2 regions of the Paenibacillus sp. Y930 genome follow, and region 1 is predicted to be linked to the other one. Evidence: riboswitches for the same ligand, from Rfam matches in the RefSeq annotation. Region 1 holds a riboswitch; the other holds the start of a gene.

What was found. Region 1 has a riboswitch for ZMP and ZTP ahead of AC1TO5_RS03665 (DJ-1/PfpI family protein). Riboswitches for the same ligand answer to the same signal wherever they lie in the genome.
Region 2: another riboswitch for ZMP and ZTP. It lies ahead of rpiB (ribose 5-phosphate isomerase B); the one in region 1 lies ahead of AC1TO5_RS03665 (DJ-1/PfpI family protein).

The regions. Positions count from the first base shown of each region.
Region 1 is NZ_JBXCIX010000001.1:753,952-765,352, forward strand. It holds gene AC1TO5_RS03640 (DUF445 family protein) at 1-393, opposite strand, end outside; gene AC1TO5_RS03645 (response regulator transcription factor) at 570-1,253, shown strand; gene AC1TO5_RS03650 (sensor histidine kinase) at 1,253-2,737, shown strand; gene AC1TO5_RS03655 (helix-turn-helix domain-containing protein) at 2,909-3,667, opposite strand; gene AC1TO5_RS03660 (GNAT family N-acetyltransferase) at 3,835-4,305, opposite strand; gene AC1TO5_RS03665 (DJ-1/PfpI family protein) at 4,371-4,985, opposite strand; ZMP/ZTP riboswitch at 5,045-5,123, opposite strand; gene AC1TO5_RS03670 (purple acid phosphatase family protein) at 5,322-6,539, opposite strand; gene AC1TO5_RS03675 (polyphosphate polymerase domain-containing protein) at 6,698-7,411, shown strand; gene AC1TO5_RS03680 (DUF4956 domain-containing protein) at 7,411-8,139, shown strand; gene AC1TO5_RS03685 (CotH kinase family protein) at 8,154-9,647, shown strand; gene AC1TO5_RS03690 (MFS transporter) at 9,722-10,999, opposite strand; gene AC1TO5_RS03695 (nucleoside phosphorylase) at 11,326-11,401, opposite strand, start outside.
Region 2 is NZ_JBXCIX010000007.1:114,701-126,101, forward strand. It holds gene AC1TO5_RS18365 (ABC transporter ATP-binding protein) at 1-902, opposite strand, end outside; gene AC1TO5_RS18370 (ABC transporter ATP-binding protein) at 899-1,897, opposite strand; gene AC1TO5_RS18375 (ABC transporter permease) at 2,155-3,078, opposite strand; gene AC1TO5_RS18380 (ABC transporter permease) at 3,078-4,013, opposite strand; gene AC1TO5_RS18385 (peptide ABC transporter substrate-binding protein) at 4,141-5,793, opposite strand; gene AC1TO5_RS18390 (serine hydroxymethyltransferase) at 6,290-7,537, opposite strand; gene AC1TO5_RS18395 (TIGR01440 family protein) at 7,682-8,236, opposite strand; gene rpiB (ribose 5-phosphate isomerase B) at 8,243-8,701, opposite strand; ZMP/ZTP riboswitch at 8,833-8,913, opposite strand; gene AC1TO5_RS18405 (low molecular weight protein arginine phosphatase) at 8,978-9,577, opposite strand; gene AC1TO5_RS18410 (manganese efflux pump MntP) at 9,602-10,162, opposite strand; gene AC1TO5_RS18415 (L-threonylcarbamoyladenylate synthase) at 10,256-11,317, opposite strand.

The sequences.
Region 1 (11,401 bases):
ACGAGACAGATCTTTGATCGCTTGTTGTCCTTCATCACTTTCAACATAATGGACGATAACTGTAGCCGCATTATAATGCTTAAGCTGCTTTACAATCATTTCTGTTGATAGTAGCTCATGCTCTACCATGTCAACGAGTTCATCTATTAATCGATCTCGATTTCGAGCTATAATATTAGTACCTAACCAGTTTGGCCAACGTATTTTTAAGGGCTGACCGAATATCGCACTAACCGCAAAAGAATCAGCTAATCCACCAATCGTTGCAGCACAAAAAGCTGCAAAAAGTAGTCCTCCGAAAAAAGTTTGTTGAAATGGAAACACAACTAACAATCCAATAAATGATAAACCAATTGATAAATTAACACTTTGACGTAAACCCCATGTTCTCATAGCAGGACTCCTTAAAGTTTTCGATCATTGTAACGTCTAGTTGTACTTTCTTAGATCAAAAGTACTTTGGAAGCTTATGCAAACGATCATTGATCTTATTATTTTATCCTTTTTCCGACAAATCAGCCACCCTATCTTAATAAACATACTATATGAGCCTAGAAAGGAAGTTATTTATGAGCAATTTGAACGGAATTAGAATATTGTTAGTTGATGACGAGGAAAGTATTCTCGAATTTTTAGAATTAGGTTTGATGAATGAAGGTGCTATCATCGAAACTGCGATCAACGGTATGCTCGCAATTGAAAAAGCTGAACAATTTAACCCCCATGTCGTTATCCTTGATGTAATGATGCCTATGCTCAATGGTTTTGATGTGTGTAAATCGTTAAAGGAAAAGGGAAATGAAATTGCAATTATTATGCTGACTGCCAAAGATGATATTGCGGATCGTGTGAACGGCTTTACATTAGGGGCTGATGATTATTTAATTAAACCATTTAGTTTCAGTGAATTGATCGCTCGTATTCATGCACGAATTCGTAATCAGTTTCCTAATCTATTAGGGGAAGTTCGTTATGGACTATTCATCCTTGACGACCGTCGTAAAGAGATCACCTTCGATGAACAAGTGTTGGAGCTGTCTCCAACGGAATATGAATTACTTAGATTACTACTTTTGCATAACGGTGCTGTACTAAGTAAAACCATTATATTAGAGAAGGTATGGGGCTACGATTTTGGAGGAGAACAAAACATAGTCGAAGTGTATGTTCGTTCTATTCGTGAGAAACTAGGAGACAAAGAACATCGAATCATTCGTACCCTTCGAGGCGCTGGCTATAGGATGGATGTGTAATGCAAACAAAAAAGTGTTTTTTACATTCTTTGCGTGGACAACTAATTACAACTACATTAATTATAATTGCAATTCTATTTCTTCTTATCGGTATATTACAATACACCTTTATGAAGGATTTCCTATATGAGAATCGAGCTGAGGCCATTCACTCACAAATGATGGCCTGGCCACCGGATCCGTCGTTCCTCAAGCAGAATGGCGAATTAACAAGACGTAGAGATGATAGTGAACGAACACCTAATGGACCGATTATGTTTCAGCCAGGAATGGAAGTTAGCTATATTCAATCCGATGGTAGTGTAACGATTATATCTGACGATCAAGATGAACTATCTCCAATCATTACTACAGAAGATTACGCCCATATCTTAGAAGCTAGCAAATTGTATCAACTCAAAAAATATTACATTTTTTCTGACGGTGAAGGCGCAGATAAGATGGTTGTGTTTCATCATAATAATGCTAATCGTGATAATGGTATTTTGCAAGTAAGTATCGAGCTAGACTCTTTACACAAACAACTGTATACACAGTTAACCATTTATATCATCGTTGCTCTTGTGGCATTGTTAACTGGATTTCTACTATTACTACCAAGTCTGCGAAAGACGTTAAACCCATTAACGAATGTTATCGATGTTGTAGAACGTACGTACGCTGGTAACCTCTCTGAGAAATTACCTGTCAATCAAAAACAATACGAGATTGATCAATTATCCTTTGCATATAACAATATGCTTGAAAGAATTGATCATGCTTTCGAGCTTGAACGACAAAGCAATGAACGAATGAGACAATTTATCGCTGATGCTTCACATGAACTTCGGACACCTATAACTTCTATATTCGGGTTTATTGAGGTGCTTCAAAGAGGAGCGAAGAATAACAAAACGCATCTAGAGGCTTCCTTGAAAACTATGGGACAAGAGTCCAAGCGAATGGCTGTGTTAGTTGAGAACTTATTACAACTTGCTAAGCTAGATATTACTACTGAGCAAACCAATTTTCATGTTGAAAAATTCAGTTTAACTGGGCTGCTCGACAGTATGAAGACGCAACTTGAAATAATGGCAGAAGATCGAAAAGTAACGATAACGACGATAAATAGTTCACACTGCTCCATAAAGGGCAATAAACATCAAGTTAGGCAAGTCATCCTTAATCTTGTGCAAAATGCTATTCAACATACTGACAAACAAGATGGTGTAATTACGGCAACGTTATCCGAGCTGGAACAGCAGGTTAAGTTCGTTATTACTGATAATGGTATTGGAATAGCGAAAGAACATCTCCCGCAGCTATTCGAACGCTTTTTCCGTATTGATCAAGCACGATCTCGCTCATCAGGCGGCGCTGGATTAGGGCTCTCTATTTCTAAATCTATAATAGATGGTCATAAGGGTACTATTCATGTAGAGAGTAAACTTGGGATCGGGACAAGCTTTATTATTTTGTTCCCGAAGGTAGACGATAATGAATAATTCGATATATGCTTGCTAGTTCAAGATGTTCAACCAGCTGCATATGAAAATTGTCAAAAAAAAAAACGTATTAGATTGGCTCCAAGAAAAAAACAGCGGCAAGTCTTAGACTACCGCTGTCTTTAATCTAATGTTGAGCATCTAATTCAAATCAAGTCAACGATTACTATTTCAAGAAAAATCTAAAGAAAACGAACCAGGTTTACTTACAACTCTATGAACGATTGAAAACAGACGAGTTGCAATATCACCTTTAACATTAAGTCTATACCCACCTTGAACTCTATCCACAAAGCCGAGTTCAATGCACTCTATTATTACTTTGTCAAAATTCATGTCCATGGGTAGACGTGAGCGTAGTATCGAATCTCCTATTGGAGTAAAGTCTGGCTGTAAGTTTTCATTATCATGCAGTAACTCATATAGAACTGTAATAATATTCACAGGTAAAATATTCATTGGAAATTCTACCGATTCATGCATTGCTTCTGTAGCTTCGTTTAAGAAAAGTGATGTTGCGATACAAACTAATCTATCTTTTGCCCACAAACCCAATCCAGTTGGACCTAGCTGGATTTGAGTTAGCGCTGGATGGGATGCCGGTGTCTGCATATTGTGAGATGTTGCAGCAATCACCTCGCCCAGAAAGTTAATTTTTTGCTCTTGGGTCGTCTTCTGAAGTTCGATTCTTATTTGAGGCAACATAGCTTGCAAATTGCTAGTTCTTCCTAGCAAGTAGTCTGTTGTGCAGTCAAAAATGTTTGCCAATTCCGTTAAGAGTGAAATATCGGGCAAGGAATCTCCTTTTTCCCATTTCGAAACTGCTTGTGCGGAAACATTAAGAAACTGCCCTAATTTTTCTTGTGTCATACCTTTGTCATGACGCAGCTGACTGATTCTTTCACCAAAATTATTAGTATCCGTTAGCATAGTTTAAGCACCTCCTTCAATTTATAAATTGATTATAGCTTATCTGTATCTTGATGGTATCGAGGCGTAATTTTACAACTAAATCATTGGTTGAAATTCTAAAACATTGGTTGAACACAAAATCATTTTGAATGTTGAGTTATAGTTTCCGGTTAGTTCAATAACTGTTAGCCCCACTTTTTCACAAAAGTAACTCTATGATAGTCTGTTTCAAAGAAATCCTTTTCAAAATCAACTTGCTCATAACCAATATTGCGGTAGAAAGTTAACGTATTTTCATTTCCAACATGCCCCAGAGTTTGTAGAATCACCTTGTTCCCACCAAGTAAGTGAACTTGATTACATATGGTATCAAGCAGTCCTTTTCCGATTCCCTTACGTTGACTTTCCTTATGAACTGCTACCCCAACTATTTCATAAAGTCTTTTTTCGACATCGAAAATATATCCAGCATGACCGAGAACATTATCGGTATGTGCCACGTAATAACCGCAAATCTTATGATCCTGTTTCTCCAGAAAATCAGACCACCTCAATGGGTATTTCTCAATGATGAATTTTGGAAATTGAAGAGGGTGACTTGCCATAATATTTTCAACATGACTTCGGTCATTATCTTCCAATAAACGTATAATCAAGCCTTCACCCCCCTGAATTACTGGAAGCTATTGATAAGTACAACTTCCAGTCGTAATCCTTAAGTTTAACAGTATTCATCACTCGTGTGCGGCATGAAAATATTTGACAATTTTCCCGCCTGATAGTAAGGGTAATCCATCATCTTTTGGACCTTCTTCACCACATCCTTATTCGTTAGTGATTCAACAAGGTACAACCCTAAATCAATTGAAGCTGAAACACCTCCGCCGGTTAAAATATTCCCATCGCGTACAATCCGAGCCTTAACAACCTCTGTGCAATAAGGAATCAACAATTCATAAGCAGCTGGATTCGTTGTCGCTATTTTATCAGTTAAGAACCCTGCAGCACCTAAAAGCAAAGACCCCGTACAAACAGACACTTTGTATTCCACATCTCGAGCAGTTTGTATCCAAGATATAAACTCTGTATCGTATCTCAATTCTCTGGTAGACATGCCGCCGGGAATAAATATTAAATCATACTTAGACAGATCTGGGCTAATATGCTTTATCTGTATTGTCATACCACGGTCGTCTGTAATTTCCTCGCGTTTTGCACAGAGATCCCAAGACACATTTTCTTTAGCATTTAGAATTTGTAGCCAAGATACCGCTTCATAAAAGCCGACAAAGTCCAATGTTGTCATCTTGTCAAAAAGAATATAAGCCACTTTCACCCCATAACACCGTCCCTTTCATGGATAGAAACACAAAAAAGCATCTGATCTTAGATCAAATACTTTGCCCAGGCGAACGGCGTATGAAATATGTGCTTCCTCGTGGTACTCCACGTTTCGCCAGTCACACATACCAAATATTTACTTTATTATAGTCTGGAATATCTATTACATCAAGTTAATTTTTACGTTATCCTGCCTGTCAGTTTAACGAGGACAAGACAGACTTACACTTTATTTTCAGTGCCTACAATTTTATCATCCGAGTCCACTACTTTATTTTATTTGGACAAAAAGAGCAAGATGTCATCATCTTGCTCTTTTTGCTTATTATTATTATTGCTTAATCGTAAAGGAATCCAGTAAATCCCCGTTAACATCGTAAGCGTTGTAGTTCAGCTCAGTTGCGGAGACGGTTACAGTTCCAAACATTTGCAATCCATTTTGGAAATGAACGGCTTGATATTTCTTATCCCTTTTCTTTTCATTAAACTTCGTACCCGAAGCGTTCATCGTAACGTAAACCGTACCTTCAGTAATCGGATTGGATTGCCCCTCAACAACCTTACCATCAATCAACGGATAACTTCTCGAATATTCGTGGTTATGGCCTTGCAGCACTAGTTGAACACCATACTTATCAAATAATTGTACCCAATCATCTGCTTCATTAAAGCGACTACCGCCGTATACGCCGCGATGCATAGAAACGATAATCCACTTCTGCGGATGTTCCTCCAACACTTGTTCTAACCAACTCGTCTGTTCATTAATATCCCCTTCGGTATTCATACTAATATAGAGCATATTACTATACTCAAAATAATAACTTGTCTCTGCAATAAGCTTATTCGCCCCATTTAACGGCATCTTAAAATGTGAATGATAACTACTCGCCATTCCTTTCAGTTGTTCATGATTACCTGTTGTCGGCATAAATGGCTGACTCTTAAGTGATTTACTATATTGGAAGAACCATTTCCACTGTTTTTCAACATTTGGATCTTCAGTCATATCACCGCTATGCACAATAAATTGAGCTTCTGGCAATGTGTTTATCGCTTTTGCCAATGTTTGTCCCCACACTTGATAATCATTTTCAGTCTCACCTTGTGAATCTGTTACGTGAATAAATGAAAACTGCTCCTGGTCAGCACTGTAGATTTTAAATATTGCATTGTCACTACGTAACTTTTTGTTCTCTCCACCTACACGATATGTGTAGCTTATGTTCTCTTGCAGATGATCTAATCTCACAGAATAGCGATAATAAGTCTCGTCATTGCTATTCCTGTATTCCTTTACGGATGCTGCCGTTGTTATCACATGATCAGAATTCCATGAGTCGTATTCCGTACTACTAACCCACTCTATATAAGGTTGAACTTCTAACTGTGTAGAACTCCAACTTATAATACGCTTTGTATTATCTACAATCGAGATCGTTACTCCGTAAGGCTTCTCATTGTTATGTTTTTTCCAATACTCTACTATACCAATACCTATCAGCAATATTGCGATAATGATCACTATTATTAATTTATCTTTCTGCATGTAATCTCACCTGCTCTCATCCCTTTTACAAAATTTTAACACGAAATTCTATTGACAACCATTCAGCGTACTTTCAGTTACTATTCATTTTCGTATAAGCATTCGACTTTACAATATAACTATACATTGATTACTACGAAATAGAAATGAGGTGTACTATGAGCCAATCGTTAAAATATCGCAATGAGTTCAAATATTATATTAGTCCTCATCAACGTTCCATTATTACTCAGAAATTAAATAGTATTCTACAATTAGACCAACATGTATCTGAGGAAGGAGAATATCATATTCGCAGTCTGTACTTTGATGACGTTCAAAATACAGCGTTACATGAGAAATTAGGAGGCATTCGAGACCGTGCCAAATACCGAATACGGATATACAACAAAAGCGATGACATCATTTACTTTGAGAAAAAAATTAAATTTCGTGATTATATCGCCAAATTAAAAGAACCGATTTCACGAGCAATGTACGATCAAATTATTGCAGGAAATTATGAAGTATTAAAAGAGTGTGATAAACCATTACTACTTGAGATCTATAATCAGATGAAAAACCAATTGCTTCGCCCCGTTGTCATTGTCGATTATGTCCGCGAACCCTATGTATCTCGACATGGAAATGTTCGCATTACATTTGACAAGCAATTACGAACCGGATTGAACAATATTGATATTTTTGACCCTAACTTAAAGCCAATACCAGTGCTAGACGACGAAAAAATCATTTTAGAAATTAAGTATGATGAGTATTTACCACAAGCTATACAAGCAGCGCTACAGCTTGAAGGCGTTCATCGAACGTCAGCATCAAAATATGTTATTTGTCGCAAATATAATAAAGAGAACAATTGGGAGGATTATTAATGGAAACAACAAACACAGTAACTTCGGCAGCAGCAGCTACTGAGGCGACAAGCAACTCATTTACAGATATTATTAAAAATTCGGTGCTAGATAGCTTTGGTACTGACATTGCAATTAGTCAAATTATTATTTCACTAGCTATTTCTTTCATCGTCGGATTATTTATTTATTTCTTATATCGCCGAATATTTAGCGGCATTTTGTACTCGAAAAGCTTTAATGTAGCCCTTATCGGAATGACGATGATTACAGCCACTGTTATTATTGCAATTAACTCTAATCTAGTGCTATCACTCGGTATGGTTGGTGCTTTGTCCATTGTGCGTTTTAGAACACCAATCAAAGACCCGACTGATCTGATCTTCTTATTCTGGGCAGCAGTAGCAGGTATCGTTACAGGTGCTGGTTTCTATAATTTAGCTATTATCGGCTCACTAATTATTGGATTGATCTTGTTCTTCTTTATTAAAGGTGGATCTACAGAAACTCCTTATTTACTAGTTGTTAATTGTGATCATGATACAGCAGAACAACTAGCGCAAGGTCTGATTTCAAAAGAAGTCAAAAAATTCAATGTCAAACAAAAAACAGTTACTCCAGGTAATATTGAAGTTACTTTTGAAATCCGCCTCAAAGAAAAAACTGGTTCATTCGTTAACAATTTAGCAGCTATTCCTGGTGTTCAAACGGCCGTATTAATTAGCTATAATGGCGATTATGTATCTTAATCTAGGAGGACGATATGAAATTAACATCATTAAATTCATCGTTAATCGTCGTTAGTCTAATCCTTATGCTTAGTCTTATTAGCGGGTGTTCCTATTGGGATACCTCTAATAAGGTTAATGGCAAAGCTACTACTAGTAAATTAGACTCGATCTACTTTCCTAAAGACGAAATCATTTCTGTTGAAATAACGATTGATGAAACTGCATTTCAAGAAATACTTGATAATCCAACAGCAGAAGCTTATCATTCTGCCAATATTACGTATAACGGCAAACAGTTAGATAATGTTGGATTTCGGACGAAAGGAAATTCCAGTCTATCATCCGTAGCTAGAATGACGGAGTCAGAGCGCTATAGTTTCAAGTTATCACTTGATGAATACGTATCACAAAATATTGAAGGAATGACAACGATCAATCTCAATAATAATTTCAGCGATGCATCGTATATGAGAGAATTTCTTGCTTATGAAATTGCTGAAAATATGGGCATCGCTACTCCTAAATACTCTTTCGTAAATGTGTATATTAACGGAGAACTTTGGGGATTATATACAGCCGTCGAGCAAATGAGTGGTGCATTTATCGAGCGAGAGTTTGAGGATAGTTCAGGTACATTGTATAAATCTAATGGTGCTACCGGCGCAGATTTAACTAATCTGGCTACTTTTGCTGAATACACAGGTCTTGATGTAAAGTATGGCAAAGCCGATGAAGAAGCACTCCTTCATATGACGGATGTGCTTAACAATGGTGGTCGTTATGAAGAGGTGCTTGATGTTACATCTGCATTGAAATTTATAGCGCTCAATACGGTTATCTCTAATCTCGATAGCTATGCAGGTATGTTAAAGCATAATTATTATTTATATGAGACAAGTGGCATATTTACCGTTATTCCTTGGGATATGAATTTGGCATTTGGCGGTTTTGGTGGTTCCGGTATACTTATTGATGAGCCTACCGGTGTTTCGCTTAGTACTAGACCACTAATCGCTAATCTCATTGCGAACGACACGTATCGTGAGCAATATCATACTATTATTAGCGAACTAGTAGAGACTGAATTCACTAGTGGACAATTTGCTACGAGAGTGCAACAAATCCAAGCGTTAATTAGTGATGCAGTTGCTGCTGATCCTACTGCTTTTGTTACTTACGATGAGTATGAAAAAGGTGTTACATCATTATTAACTTTCGTCGACACACAAATAGATTCTATTGCAAAACAATTAAGCGGTGAAATTGAATCTGCTGGTGATGGTTCAGGTTCAGCTACTAATGGACCAGGCAATGGTGGAGGCGGGATGATGAACTTTGGCGGTCGTGGCGATAATGCTGATGGCGCAATGGTTCTTCCCGATGGCATGAATTTTACCCCCTCATCTGTAGTCCCTACTATTTCAACGGAAGTGAAACAAGAGCATGCTATAACCACATTATTCAGTGTGATTGCGATATTAATTGGTGCATGCATCATTGTACTGTTCCGACGTAACCATCTTTAAATTAGAAAGCTGAATGATTATGACATGTTATTCCATGTCGTAATACATTCAGCTTTTCAAATGATAGCAATCTACTATTTTGCGACTCCACTAATCGTAAATTCTTTCGCACTAGGCTTTTTTCGAATACACAGAAGAATGGTGAATTGAGAAGCAGCCATCGTTACAATAATGATTGGCAGCCAGAATGATTCAAGGTCTCTCGCAAAAATTATTAATAAAGTTATGGAAGATACCCTGCCAAAGTTAACAAAAAACTCACGCATTACAACCGCTTCAACCTTTAATTGCCCTTTAAGTGGTAGTTCTTTTATGGAACGGTAGAAATAAGATGTTAGTGAATTCATTAACAAGGGATTACAGATTGAGTACACTGCCATGAAAAGCACTACTGTCCAAAGCTTAACACCGATAAATAACAAGGTTGCACCAACGACAACACCCATTGTCGAAAATAATATATATTTATATGCTAGTTGTTCCTTGGCCTTCTTGGAAATTACATATCCAGTTGCTACTGTAATCGCAGCAAATAATACTCCGAAATAACCGACCCAGTCCTCTCTATCCAATGCTCGAAACAATAAAATATTAGGAAGGAATAACATGATTCCTTGAAATAATCCAACAAAATAAAAACTATATAAACCGTACATCCATCTACTATGCTTTTTCATTAGCAATCCAACATACTTCAAATAATAGGTGCGATGATGATTAACAGTCGCTTTGATTCTCATACTGATAATCGCCGCAGTGACAAACATAATAAATGCAAGCATGAAAATAATGATGTAACCCTGTAATTCATCCATCTGGTGAATAATTAATCCTGCCAATGCCGGTCCTGCCAAACCTGCAGTATTAAAGGTAATCATATTAATCGCCAAATACCGAATTCGATTACGATCTGTGGATACATCATACTGAAGTACTAAATATCCTGTCCAATAAAATCCTGAAGCAATACCGTTGAGAACAGCAAAGACGATGAAATATTGCGGCACAGCTTCCCCTGCCAGAATAACCAGTAAATAAAAAATAGCATTAAGTGTTATTCCTAGCCGATAAACCACCATACGATCCATCTTCTTAGCTACCCAACCACCTACAGCAAAGGCAATTGGAGTTAATGCAAAGGCAATCATGTTGTACAAAGCATTAATTGTAAAATCACCTGTCAGACGCCACAAATACAAATTGAGGAATAGACCTGACATAGATGCACCAAACTGAAAGAAGGCATGAATCATTAACGAAATAATAGCTTCTTTGCTCAGTTTAAGATCCGGTGGTAGTGTATCACTCGTGAATTGCTGTTTTACACGAGTAATGAGGCTACCTTGCGACATGTAGCTTCTCTCCCTCTTATGTAGTGATCTTCGAACAAGTTTAGTGTATCATACATCATCATTGTAGAGCCGTAAAAATAATTAATCATCGATATGAAAAATGGCTAATTCATACAATAAGCTATACCATGATTAGAACAATTACATATTCACGAACGAAATCATACAAGGGGATCTTCCACAGCAGTTTACTTTTTCAAGTTCTGTGGAAGATCCCCTTTTGGGGTTAACAAATTTGCAAAAAAAAAAAAAAGTTATTCCAATAATAGGTGACTCCCTACCATTGGAATAACTTCATCCGTATATTATAGATAAAATAATTTACATTAAGCCAGTTTCACCATAGCTTCAAGCGCTGCTTTAATTTCACGTTCAACAGCATCACTTACTACGTTTGTATGT
Region 2 (11,401 bases), on a different contig from region 1:
GCATCCACCTTACATTTATCAGTCGCAATCGGACATCTCGTATGGAAATGACAACCTGATGGTAGATGAATCGGACTTGGTAAATCGCCAGTTAATACAGTACGTTCACGCGTAGCCTCAACCTCTGGATCCGGTATTGGAATAGCGGACATTAAAGCTCTAGTATATGGATGCCTTGGATCTGCATACAAATCTTCACTACTTGCCAGCTCGACAATTTTACCCAGATACATAACCGCAACACGATCACTAATATGTTTTACCATGGATAGGTCATGAGCGATGAATAAATATGTTAATCCCATATCACGTTGTAGTTCTTGTAATAGATTCACCACTTGAGCTTGAATCGATACATCGAGTGCGGATATTGGTTCATCGGCAATAATGAATTTTGGATCAACTGCAAGTGCACGTGCAATACCAATACGTTGTCGTTGTCCACCAGAAAATTCATGTGGATAACGAGATGCATGAGCAGAGTTCAAATTAACAAGCTCTAGTAGTTGTTCTACTTTTTTCTTGCGCTCAGCGCGACTACTTGTTAATTTGTGAACATCTAACGCTTCTCCAATAATATCCATAACCGTCATACGAGGATTAAGCGATGCATACGGATCTTGGAATATCATCTGCATATTACGACGAAGGGCCTTCATCTCACTGCCCTTCAAATCGTAAATATTTTTACCTTGAAACAGAACTTCTCCCTCAGTAGGCTCATATAGTCGCATCATTGTACGGCCGGCAGTAGATTTCCCACAACCAGACTCACCAACAACACCGACTGTTTCACCTTGCTGAATAGAAAAAGTTATATCGTTAACAGCTTTCAATATATTATTATTTCCAAGGTTGAAAAATTTACTCAGATGATTAACTTCTATTAATGGCTTACTCATTCTGAATCCCCCTCTTTCGCATAAGGGTGTAATAACCAACAAGCAGAACGATGAGCTTCATTATCTTCTGCCGATACAAGATCTGGATCAATATTAACGCATACTCTCATCGCTTCAGGACAACGCGCACTAAAACTACAGCCTTTCGGCGGTGAGAACAGATCTGGTGGAGTACCAGGAATCGGAATCAATGGTTCATCTTTCTTCTGATCAAGACGTGGTACAGAGCGCAGTAATCCTCTAGTATAAGGATGCTGTGGATTGTTAAAAATCTCATACTTTGTTCCTGTTTCTACCACTTTACCTGCATACATAACGATGACTCTATCACATACGTCGGCTACGACACCAAGATCATGCGTGATTAAAACGATGGAAGTACCCATCTTTTTCTGCAAATCTTTCATCACTTGCATAATTTGCGCTTGAATCGTTACATCTAGAGCAGTTGTAGGCTCATCAGCGATCAAAAGGGAAGGATTGCAAGCTAGTGCAATGGCAATCATCGCACGTTGACGCATACCACCAGAAAATTGATGAGGGTACTGTTTAATACGATCTGCTGGATTCGGAATACCTACAAGCGTAAGCATTTCAACAGCACGATCACGAGCCTGAGCTTTACTTAGCTTCTCATGCTTCAACAATCCTTCAACGATTTGTGTGCCTATTGTTAAGGTAGGATTCAAAGAAGTCATCGGATCTTGAAAGATCATCCCGATATCTTTACCACGAATCGCTTCCATTTCTTTTTCGCTTTTTTTCAGTAAATCGTTACCTTCGAACATAATAGAACCGCTTATGACAGCAGGGGGGCTAGGAACAAGGCGCATTAGAGATTGGGCAGTTACACTTTTGCCGCAACCAGATTCGCCAACAATCGCTACCGCTTCACCCTTATTGATGTGAAAATTCACACCACGGACAGCTTGAACGACACCACCACGGACATTAAAGTGAACTTTAAGATCCTGTACCTCAAGTAGCTTTTCCATTATTCCACCTCCTAAAACTTTTTATATTGCATCTTGATCTACTTCTCATCATAAAAAGTTACATCGGAAGCATATCCTAAAACTTTTTATATTGCATCTTGATCTACTTCTCATCATAAAAAGTTACATCGGAAGCATATCCTAAAACTTTTTATGAAACTTCCTGATGAACTTCTTGTGAATAAAAAGTTACTTCGGAAGCATTGTCTAAACTTTTTATGAAACTTCTCGTCGAAGTGAACTACCGTGAGCATCCGTTATTTTTTCATTTTCGGATCTAGTGCATCACGTAATCCGTCACCAAATATATTAAAGCAAAGCATCGTTAAACTAATTAGAATGGCAGGGAAAATCATACGCCACGGATAGACTGTCATAGCTTTCAATGCATCATTAATCAATGTACCAAGTGAAGCAGCAGGTGATTGAACACCTAGACCAAGGAAGCTCAAAAATGCTTCTGCGAAAATAGCAGATGGTACCGTCATTGTAATCGTAACAATAATTGGACCCATTGCATTTGGAATAAGATGTTTTCTCATAATATGACTTGTACTAGCGCCTAGCGTGCGAGCAGCCAACACATATTCCTGGCTTTTCAGTTGCATAACTTGTCCACGGACAATCCACGCCATATTAATCCAGCCTGTAATACTAAGTGCTAATACAATCGTGAACATACTCGGCTCGAAAATAACAATTAGCAATATGACAACTAGCATACTTGGTATGGAATACAATATCTCACAAAAACGATTCAATATCTCATCTACTCTACCGCCGTAATACCCCATAATTCCGCCAATAATAACCCCAAGAATGAGATCGATTATTGCAGCATATAATCCGACCTGCAACGATATTCCCGCACCCATCCAAGTACGTTCAAACATATCTCGTCCAAGAGCATCCGTACCGAACCAATGCTCAGAACTCGGCGCTTGATTCGTAATCGACAAATCATTCGTTTTATAATCATATGGCGTCATCGCTTGACCAAAAAACGCAAAGAAAATAATGACTATTAAAATGACTAAACTTATCATAGCAAGCTTGTTTTCTTTCAGACGAATCCAAGCATCTTTCCAAGCAGATATACTTTCACGCACAACTAGATCAGAAGAAACTTCATTCTTCTCTAGCTTTGCAAAATCTTTCTTAGTTAACGTTTGATCTGACATTACGATCCTCCTTTGCTTCTTGCTAACTTAATTCGCGGATCAACAAAACCGTAGGCGATATCTGTAATTAAGCGCGCAAGCATCAGAATAACTGCATAAAAAATCGTAAGTCCCATAATTAACGTGTAATCACGATTTGTAATACTATTGACGAAGTCTTTACCTAAACCACCGATTCCGAATATCTGCTCTACAATAACAGATCCTGTAATAATGTTGGCAGTCATCGGACCGACGTAAGTCACAACCGGCAAAATTGCATTTCTTAAGGCATGACGCACAAGAATAACTTTTCCTGATAAGCCTTTAGATTTGGCTGTTTTAATATAATCTGCCGATAGAACCTCAAGCATGCTTGAACGAGTAAGTCTCGCAATGAATGCTGTCGGAAGGAACGATAAAGCGATAACAGGCAATACATAATCCATAGGACCATTTAACCCCGTTACGTTAAACCATTGTAATTCAACTCCGAATATATGCTGTAATCCGGCAGCTACGACAAAGTTAGGTATAGATACACCTAATACAGCGATAAAGATGGTGAAACCATCAAGAAATTTACGATGATTTAGAGCAGCGATAAGACCAAGAAGCAATCCTGCAGCAATAGATAAGAGTATTGCCCATAAACCAAGCTGCATCGAATATCCAAAACCATTTACAATAACAGATTCTACTGTTGTATATTGCTGTTTCATTGATGTTCCAAGATCAAGATGCAGCAGGTTGTTCATATAGTTTAAGTATTGCTCCCATATCGGTTTATCAAATCCGTATTTCTCCATCAACTTTTGTTGTATAGCAGCAGGGATGTTTTTCTCTGACTGGAACGGATTACCCGGTATCGCCTTCATTAAGAAGAACGTGGCTGAAGCTAAAACAAATATCGATAAGAGCATGTACATTATCTTCTGTATAATATAGCGGACCAACTTATGTCACACCTCCAATATGTCATGTTACAAGAGAAGGATATATGCTGAAAAAGAAGCATATATCCCCCCATCTTGTATTATTAATGCAAGTTCAAAAGTAAGTTTTCAGAAGTATCTCTGAACCCTATTCTTGTACTTGTTCTTGTTCGTAATACCCACGTGTGTAGTTAACATCGCCTTTAAAGTCAACATATACACCTTTTACATCAGGTCTCATCATATGCACTGAACTGTAATAGTAAAGCGGCATAATAGAATGTGATTCAATAAGCATTTTTTCTGCTTGAGCCATTAATTCCATACGAACCTTTTGATCATCCGTAGCGTTAATTTGAGCGATCAAAGCATCGTAATCTGGATTGGCGTAACCTGTGTTGTTATTACCGCTATTAGAAGTGAATAGACCAATGAATGAGATTGGATCATTATAGTCTGCTCCCCAACCGGCACGTGCGATTTGGTAGTTCATTGCTGTACGATTATCTAAGAATACGCCCCATTCTTCGTTACCGATTTGAGCATCAATTCCTAGATTTGTACGCCACATATCAACAATTGCCTCAGCTACTTTTTGATGAGCAGCATCAGTGTTATAAGTTAATTTGAACGCAGGAAGCTCAGTCCAACCCTGTTCTGCAAGACCTTCAGCAAGTAATGCTTTTGCTTCTTCAATATTTTCTTGGAAGTAATCATCTTTAACTTCACTACGGAACTCACCTTCAACACCTTTAATACCTGGAGGAACTAGTCCAAATGCAGGAATTTGACCACCAAGTGTTACTTTTTCAGTTAAGTCAGAACGACTGATAGCCATTGATAAAGCTTGACGAACTTTTGCATTATTGAAAGGTTCTACGGTTGTATTGATAATGTAGTAATACAAACTTGCAGTTCCTTTAACTTCATAATCGTTTGGATATTCTTTTGCAAGTGTTGCATATTGATCAGTTGGAAGTGTACCCGTTGGGTGACCAGCATAATCTAATTTACCTGTTTTATACATATTAAGCTCTGAACTTGGATCATTAACGATCGTCATGGATACTTTCGCGAATTTAATATCATTACGAGCATGATAATTTTCGTTGGGCTCAAGAACAATCGATGTATTACGTTTCCATTCCGTCATTGTAAATGGACCGTTAGTAATCATCGTGTCAGCCGCTGCAGCAAAAGCTTCATTCTCAGTTACAGAAGAGTGAACTGGGAAGTAAACAGCAGTAGATAGCAATGATTCAAAATATGTTGTTGGGCTGTTAAGTGTCACGACAAGAGTGTGCTCGTCTGTAGCAGTTACACCTACATCATCAACAGAGCCTTTACCCGTGTTATAAGCTTCAGCGCCTTTGATATAGTACAATTGGTACGCATATTGAGAAGGCTCAGGAACTAACTCAGGATTAAGCGCACGTTTCCAAGAGAATTCGAAATCGTTAGCAGTTACAGCATCGCCATTTTTCCATTTAGCGTCTGAACGAATTGTAAATGTGTATGTTTTACCATCTGGCGAAATATCCCATTTTTCAGCAACGCCTGGTTGAACATCACCATTCTCGTCAACAATTGTTAGACCTTCATAGATTGCATTAATAACTGTAAAAGATACTTGATCTGTTGCTTGTGCTGGATCTAATGTTGGAGGCTCAGTAGCTAAATTCATGCGGAATTCATTATTACTTGCGCCACTTTCATTTTTAGAACCACTAGCACAGCCAGTTGTGAAAATAGCTAGTACAAGTACCAAAGAAAGGATAGAAATTAGATTCTTTCTGTTCATGTTCTTACTCCCCTTTAATCTAGATGTGGTTAAGCTTTGTTGTTTGAACCGTAAAAATCATGATGAAAATATTAGAAAGGTGTATTCTCATGCAACAAAACTAATATTTATGCTATCTTGCGATTATACAATTCTTAAATGAAAACATGGGGTTGACTATACTACTTGAATGTAAAACGTGTCAAGATAACAAAAATTTACAATGGTTAAATATTTGTAAAGCTTGACGAATAATCCCTTGGTAATACTGAATTATTAACGCGCTGAATAAAATAGTGAATATATTGTGAGCACATTTTATCCCAGTTAAATGTTACTTATAGTGGTAATATATTGAATTTATTATTGTGCTTCAGATATACTTCTCTTCCTTACTATTTGCATAATTAATCCCTCCTATTCGTTATATTTGAAACATATTATTTGGCTTTAAAAGATAAAAAAACTGCCCTATCAGAAGTGTTTTTCTGACAGGACAGTCTAATATATTATTCTATTAGTAAGTTAGACCTGGGTAGATAGGGAACTTGGCTGTAAGATTACGAACTTTAACGCAAGCTTCTTCTTTCACAGCTTTATCTTCAGGGTTTTTCAATACCATTGCGACAACATCAGCAATCACTTGCATAGCTTCAGCGTTCATACCACGCGCAGTTACAGCTGGTGTACCTAGGCGGATACCACTTGTTACAAACGGGCTAGTTGGGTCAAATGGAATTGCATTTTTGTTCACTGTAATGCCAACTTCATCAAGAATATGTTCAGCAACTTTACCAGTAATGTTCAAGTTACGAGTATCGATCAGCATGAGGTGATTATCTGTACCACCAGAAACTAGATTAATACCATTTGCAGTAAGTCCTTCTGCAAGAACTTTTGCATTGTTAACAACATTCTGTCCATATTGCTTAAAATCATCTTGTAGAGCTTCGCCGAGTGCAACAGCTTTAGCAGCAATAATATGCATCAATGGACCACCTTGAGAACCAGGGAATACAGCTTTATCGATCGCAGCAGCCCAAGGCTTACGGCAAAGAATCATACCACCACGAGGTCCACGAAGAGTTTTATGTGTTGTCGTTGTAACAAAGTGAGCATGAGGCACTGGATTTGGATGTAGACCAGCAGCGACAAGACCTGCGATATGCGCCATATCAACCATGAACAACGCACCAATTTCATTCGCAATTTGACCAAGTTTTTCAAAGTCAATAATACGAGGATACGCACTTGCACCAGCCACGATCATACGAGGACGATGCTTGAACGCAAGCTTACGAACTTCTTCATAATCAATAGTGAAAGAATCTTCTTGTACACCATATGCAACAAAGTTATATAGAATACCGGAAGCATTAACTGGGCTACCATGAGTTAAGTGACCACCATGAGCAAGATTCATACCTAATACCGTATCACCAGGTTTCAATGCAGCAAGATATACTGCCATATTCGCTTGTGCACCTGAGTGAGGTTGAACGTTAGCATGCTCCGCACCGAATAGTTCTTTTGCACGATCACGAGCGATATCTTCAACAATATCAACATGCTCACAACCACCGTAGTAACGTTTGCTTGGATAGCCTTCTGCGTATTTGTTTGTTAGTACAGAACCCATTGCTTCTAGTACCGCTGGGCTAACGATGTTTTCAGAAGCGATTAACTCAATATTATCGCGTTGACGCTTAAGCTCTAGACCAAGAGCTTCCAAAATTTTCGGATCCTGTTTACGTAAATTTTCCATTATTATTCCTCCTAGAATTTAATTTATATATACTTTCAAAGAAAGTTAAAAAATAAGAATTGGAGCTTCCGAGCAGGGGCATCATACGCCCCATGGAAAGCCATATTCGAAGTCGAATTTGCTACGTCAGCATACTCATCGTAATCACATGCGAACATAGGTGGTACGAGGTCCGCCGATCAACTTCGGCCTAGAGTACGCCATCGTTAAGTGCGCTGAACCAATTGAGCGCAATGACCCTCGCAAGGGAACCGCTACTTGCTTCAAGTGCATCCCAATAAACGTATCACCGATATCAATTCCTGCATCTGCTGCAATCGTTTCAACAAGACACGGCTGCTTCATTTGTGTAAATGCGTAAGCAGCCATCGAGCCTCCAGCATGGGGCACTGGTACAGCATGGACAATATCTTTATGAAGTAACTCCGCTACATCCTGTTCTATAACAATGGCACGATTGAGATGCTCACAGCATTGAAAAACGGGAATAAAATTGAATTGCTGACGTGCAGCTTCGATTCCGCGATAAATCGCACTTGCTACATCAACTGCCCCTGCTTTGCCAATATGCTCCCCGATCACTTCACTAGTACTCGTCCCGAACACTAACAATTTCGGTTTTGTCCATTGACATACTTCCATCAGTTCGTAGATGACAGTTTCAACTTGCGTTGCAATAAGATCAAGCGAATGTGTCATACTGCACTACTCCCCAGTAATGAATCGCTTTTCAATATCTGCTACTTTTTTCAGGCGACCGACATGACGTTCACCATTAGAGAATGGTGTCTCAATCCAAATCTTCACAATATCTAACGCTAGACCTGGACCAGTAACACGCTCACCAAGTGCAAGTACATTCGTGTCATTATGATCTCGAGTGGCTTGTGCTGAGAATGTATCGCCTACTAAAGCACAACGGATACCTGCATGCTTGTTAGCAGCAATAGACATTCCAATACCTGTTCCACAAATTAAAATACCACGATCTGCCTTACCTGCTGTAACTTGGTCACATACGGGCAATGCATAATCAGGATAATCTACTGAACCATTACAATCACATCCGAAATCTTCCACTTCATGACCTAATGATTTCAAAAATGGAACAATTTCATCTTTTAGACGATATCCACCGTGATCAGCACCAATTGCAATTTTCAAGCATAACACCCTCTCGGTTCGATAATTTGATTGGATACAAGATGTTTTTTTGAACATAAAGTATACTTGTAGTATACCGCTTTTCCGTAAAAAATGAAAAAAAGAGCAAAACATGCTATGAATAGCACGTTGCTCTTTGCCCAGGCGACCGGCCGTATACTCCGATGCTCCATCGTGGTTACCCACTTCCGTCGCCAGTTACATCGAAGACCGCTTATATAGCTATATAATAGCGGATTTAGCTGCAAATATCAATCATCTAATTATTAGAATTTATCATCTATTTTGTTGTTGATTACGTAATAATAATAGTTTGTCGACTAGCTTGAAGATCGCTTCCTCTAGTTCATCGGCACAATGATCATAATGTGACTGTGTGCCTCCATATGGATCTGCAATATCAAAGCTAGGAATAGTCCGCTCCAATGCGATCAACCGCTGACGTTGCTTTTCCTCTACGGGTTGTCCTAAAATTTGCTTCATCTGCACGTCTGTATATAAACTTTCTAACTCCGTAATTATCTGTTGCAGATCTTCATCCATATAGGCGAACTCCTTCAACGTGAAGGTTTTGTCCATCATATGAGCATATTGTTGCAACAAATCTCGTTTATGTGCAGATGTCATCGTTAAGACGAGATCCGCCCATTCCAGTATTTCTTTTTGCAGTACAGATGAGCTTCCTTTATGTTGAATACCACGACGATTCAGAGCGTGTAACGAATTAGCCGATACTGGCATACCATTCACCGTCGATATTCCTGCTGAACGTACAGCAACGGTTAACCCCTTTTCATAGGCAAGACTTTTGAGAAATGCTTCCGCCATAGGAGATCGACAAGTATTACCTGTGCATATGAATAATATTCTTTTCATAGCGCCAACTCCCTTCAACTCCTATTATACTATAAAATAAACCCCAAACACGACAAGAATAATGCCACCAAATGTCTCACCGTATACTCCCATGGATTGACTCACTCTTTTACCAAGACTTAATCCTAGCATAGCCATTACAGCTCCCAATATCCCGAATAAACATACCGTTAGCCAGAATTCTGCTTGAAACATTCCAAGTGTAATGCCCACTGAAAAAGAGTCTACACTCACACTAAATGATAACAGCATAAGTCCCCAGAATGTGCGATGATCTAACATTTGCATTTCTTCTTCCTTAAAGGAATTAATAATCATGTGCGTACCTAACATAATTAATAGTATTCCCGCTACAATAGTAGCCCAGTTGCCAAGAACCGAGCTCATCAGATTGCCCATGAGCATACCACCAATGGGCATCACAATGTGGAACAACCCGATTACGATACCAAGCTTCAATATATGTCGATAACGAATTCCTTTCAGACCAATGCCTATTCCGAGTGAAAATGCATCAAAACCTAATGCGATCGCAATCATCATGATCGCCATAAGCTGTCCTATCCATGCGTTTGTATCTAACATAAATGATCTCCTTGTCCACTATACTTGTACAAACATATGCGGAGAAGGAGATAAAGTTGACTATTAATTTAATAAATCAAAAAATAATGTTCGTTAGACATTGACAACGACATGACCAGCCGCCTTATGCAATCGATTCATTAATGCCGCACCGATACCATCGTAGTTACTTGCTTCCGACCATATCCGAGAAATATTCTGTTCATCAAAGCTTCGTAAGGCAGCATAGAGCGAAGCCGCAGCTTCTTCAAGATGATGAATACTTCCCATACTAATGACAAGCTCAGCGGCACGATAATGCTCCATATGCTCAGCAAAAGCCAATACACCACATCGTTCAGTCGCTTGGTAACCCTCCAATTGCGCCCCGATATAGGCAGCCACTTGAGTTGCTTCACCGTTCACAACGACAAGCTGTCCTTTCGGTGCATAATGCGTATATTTCATCCCTGGGGAACGAGGCGCCTCCTTACTTTGCAGCTCCGTTTCCGTCACAATATTCGCCTCTGGACAACACACTCTCAAATCGTCCTCCGTTACTCCGCCTGGGCGCAACACACGAATGGTAGAATCACCATCGACCTCAACAACAGTAGATTCTAAGCCAACTCCTGTCGCTCCACCATCGACAATACCTGCGATTTGTCCTGCCAAATCTTCATATACATGCCCAGCAAGTGTAGGACTTGGGCGGCCCGAACGATTTGCACTTGGCGCAGCAAGCGGACAATTGGCTTGCTCGATCAACGCAAGTGCTATAGGATGGTCAGGCATACGAACACCTACTGTTGCGAGTCCTGCTGTTACATACGGAGATAGTACACCTTCCTTTACAGGTAACACGATAGTTAAAGGTCCCGGCCAGAAACGCTCCATTAACTGCTCTGCAAGTCCATCATAATGTTCAACTAATCCATCCAATTGCCGCTTATCGCTAATATGAACAATTAAGGGGTTATCAGACGGTCTGCCCTTTGCCGCGAAAATTCCTTGTACTGCTTCACTTGAAGTTGCATCTGCTCCTAATCCGTATACCGTTTCTGTAGGAAAGGCTACTTGTTTCCCTTGCTGAAGTGCATATACCGCTTCCTCTAGCTGTTGCTCCCAACCCGATTGCTCTATATTAATTTTCCATAAATGAGTACTGTTATTCACGGCTATCAATCCTTCGTTTCTTCAACTTATACTTATAGTATAACTTCATATATCTACAGTATGACTTCTTATACTTACAGTATA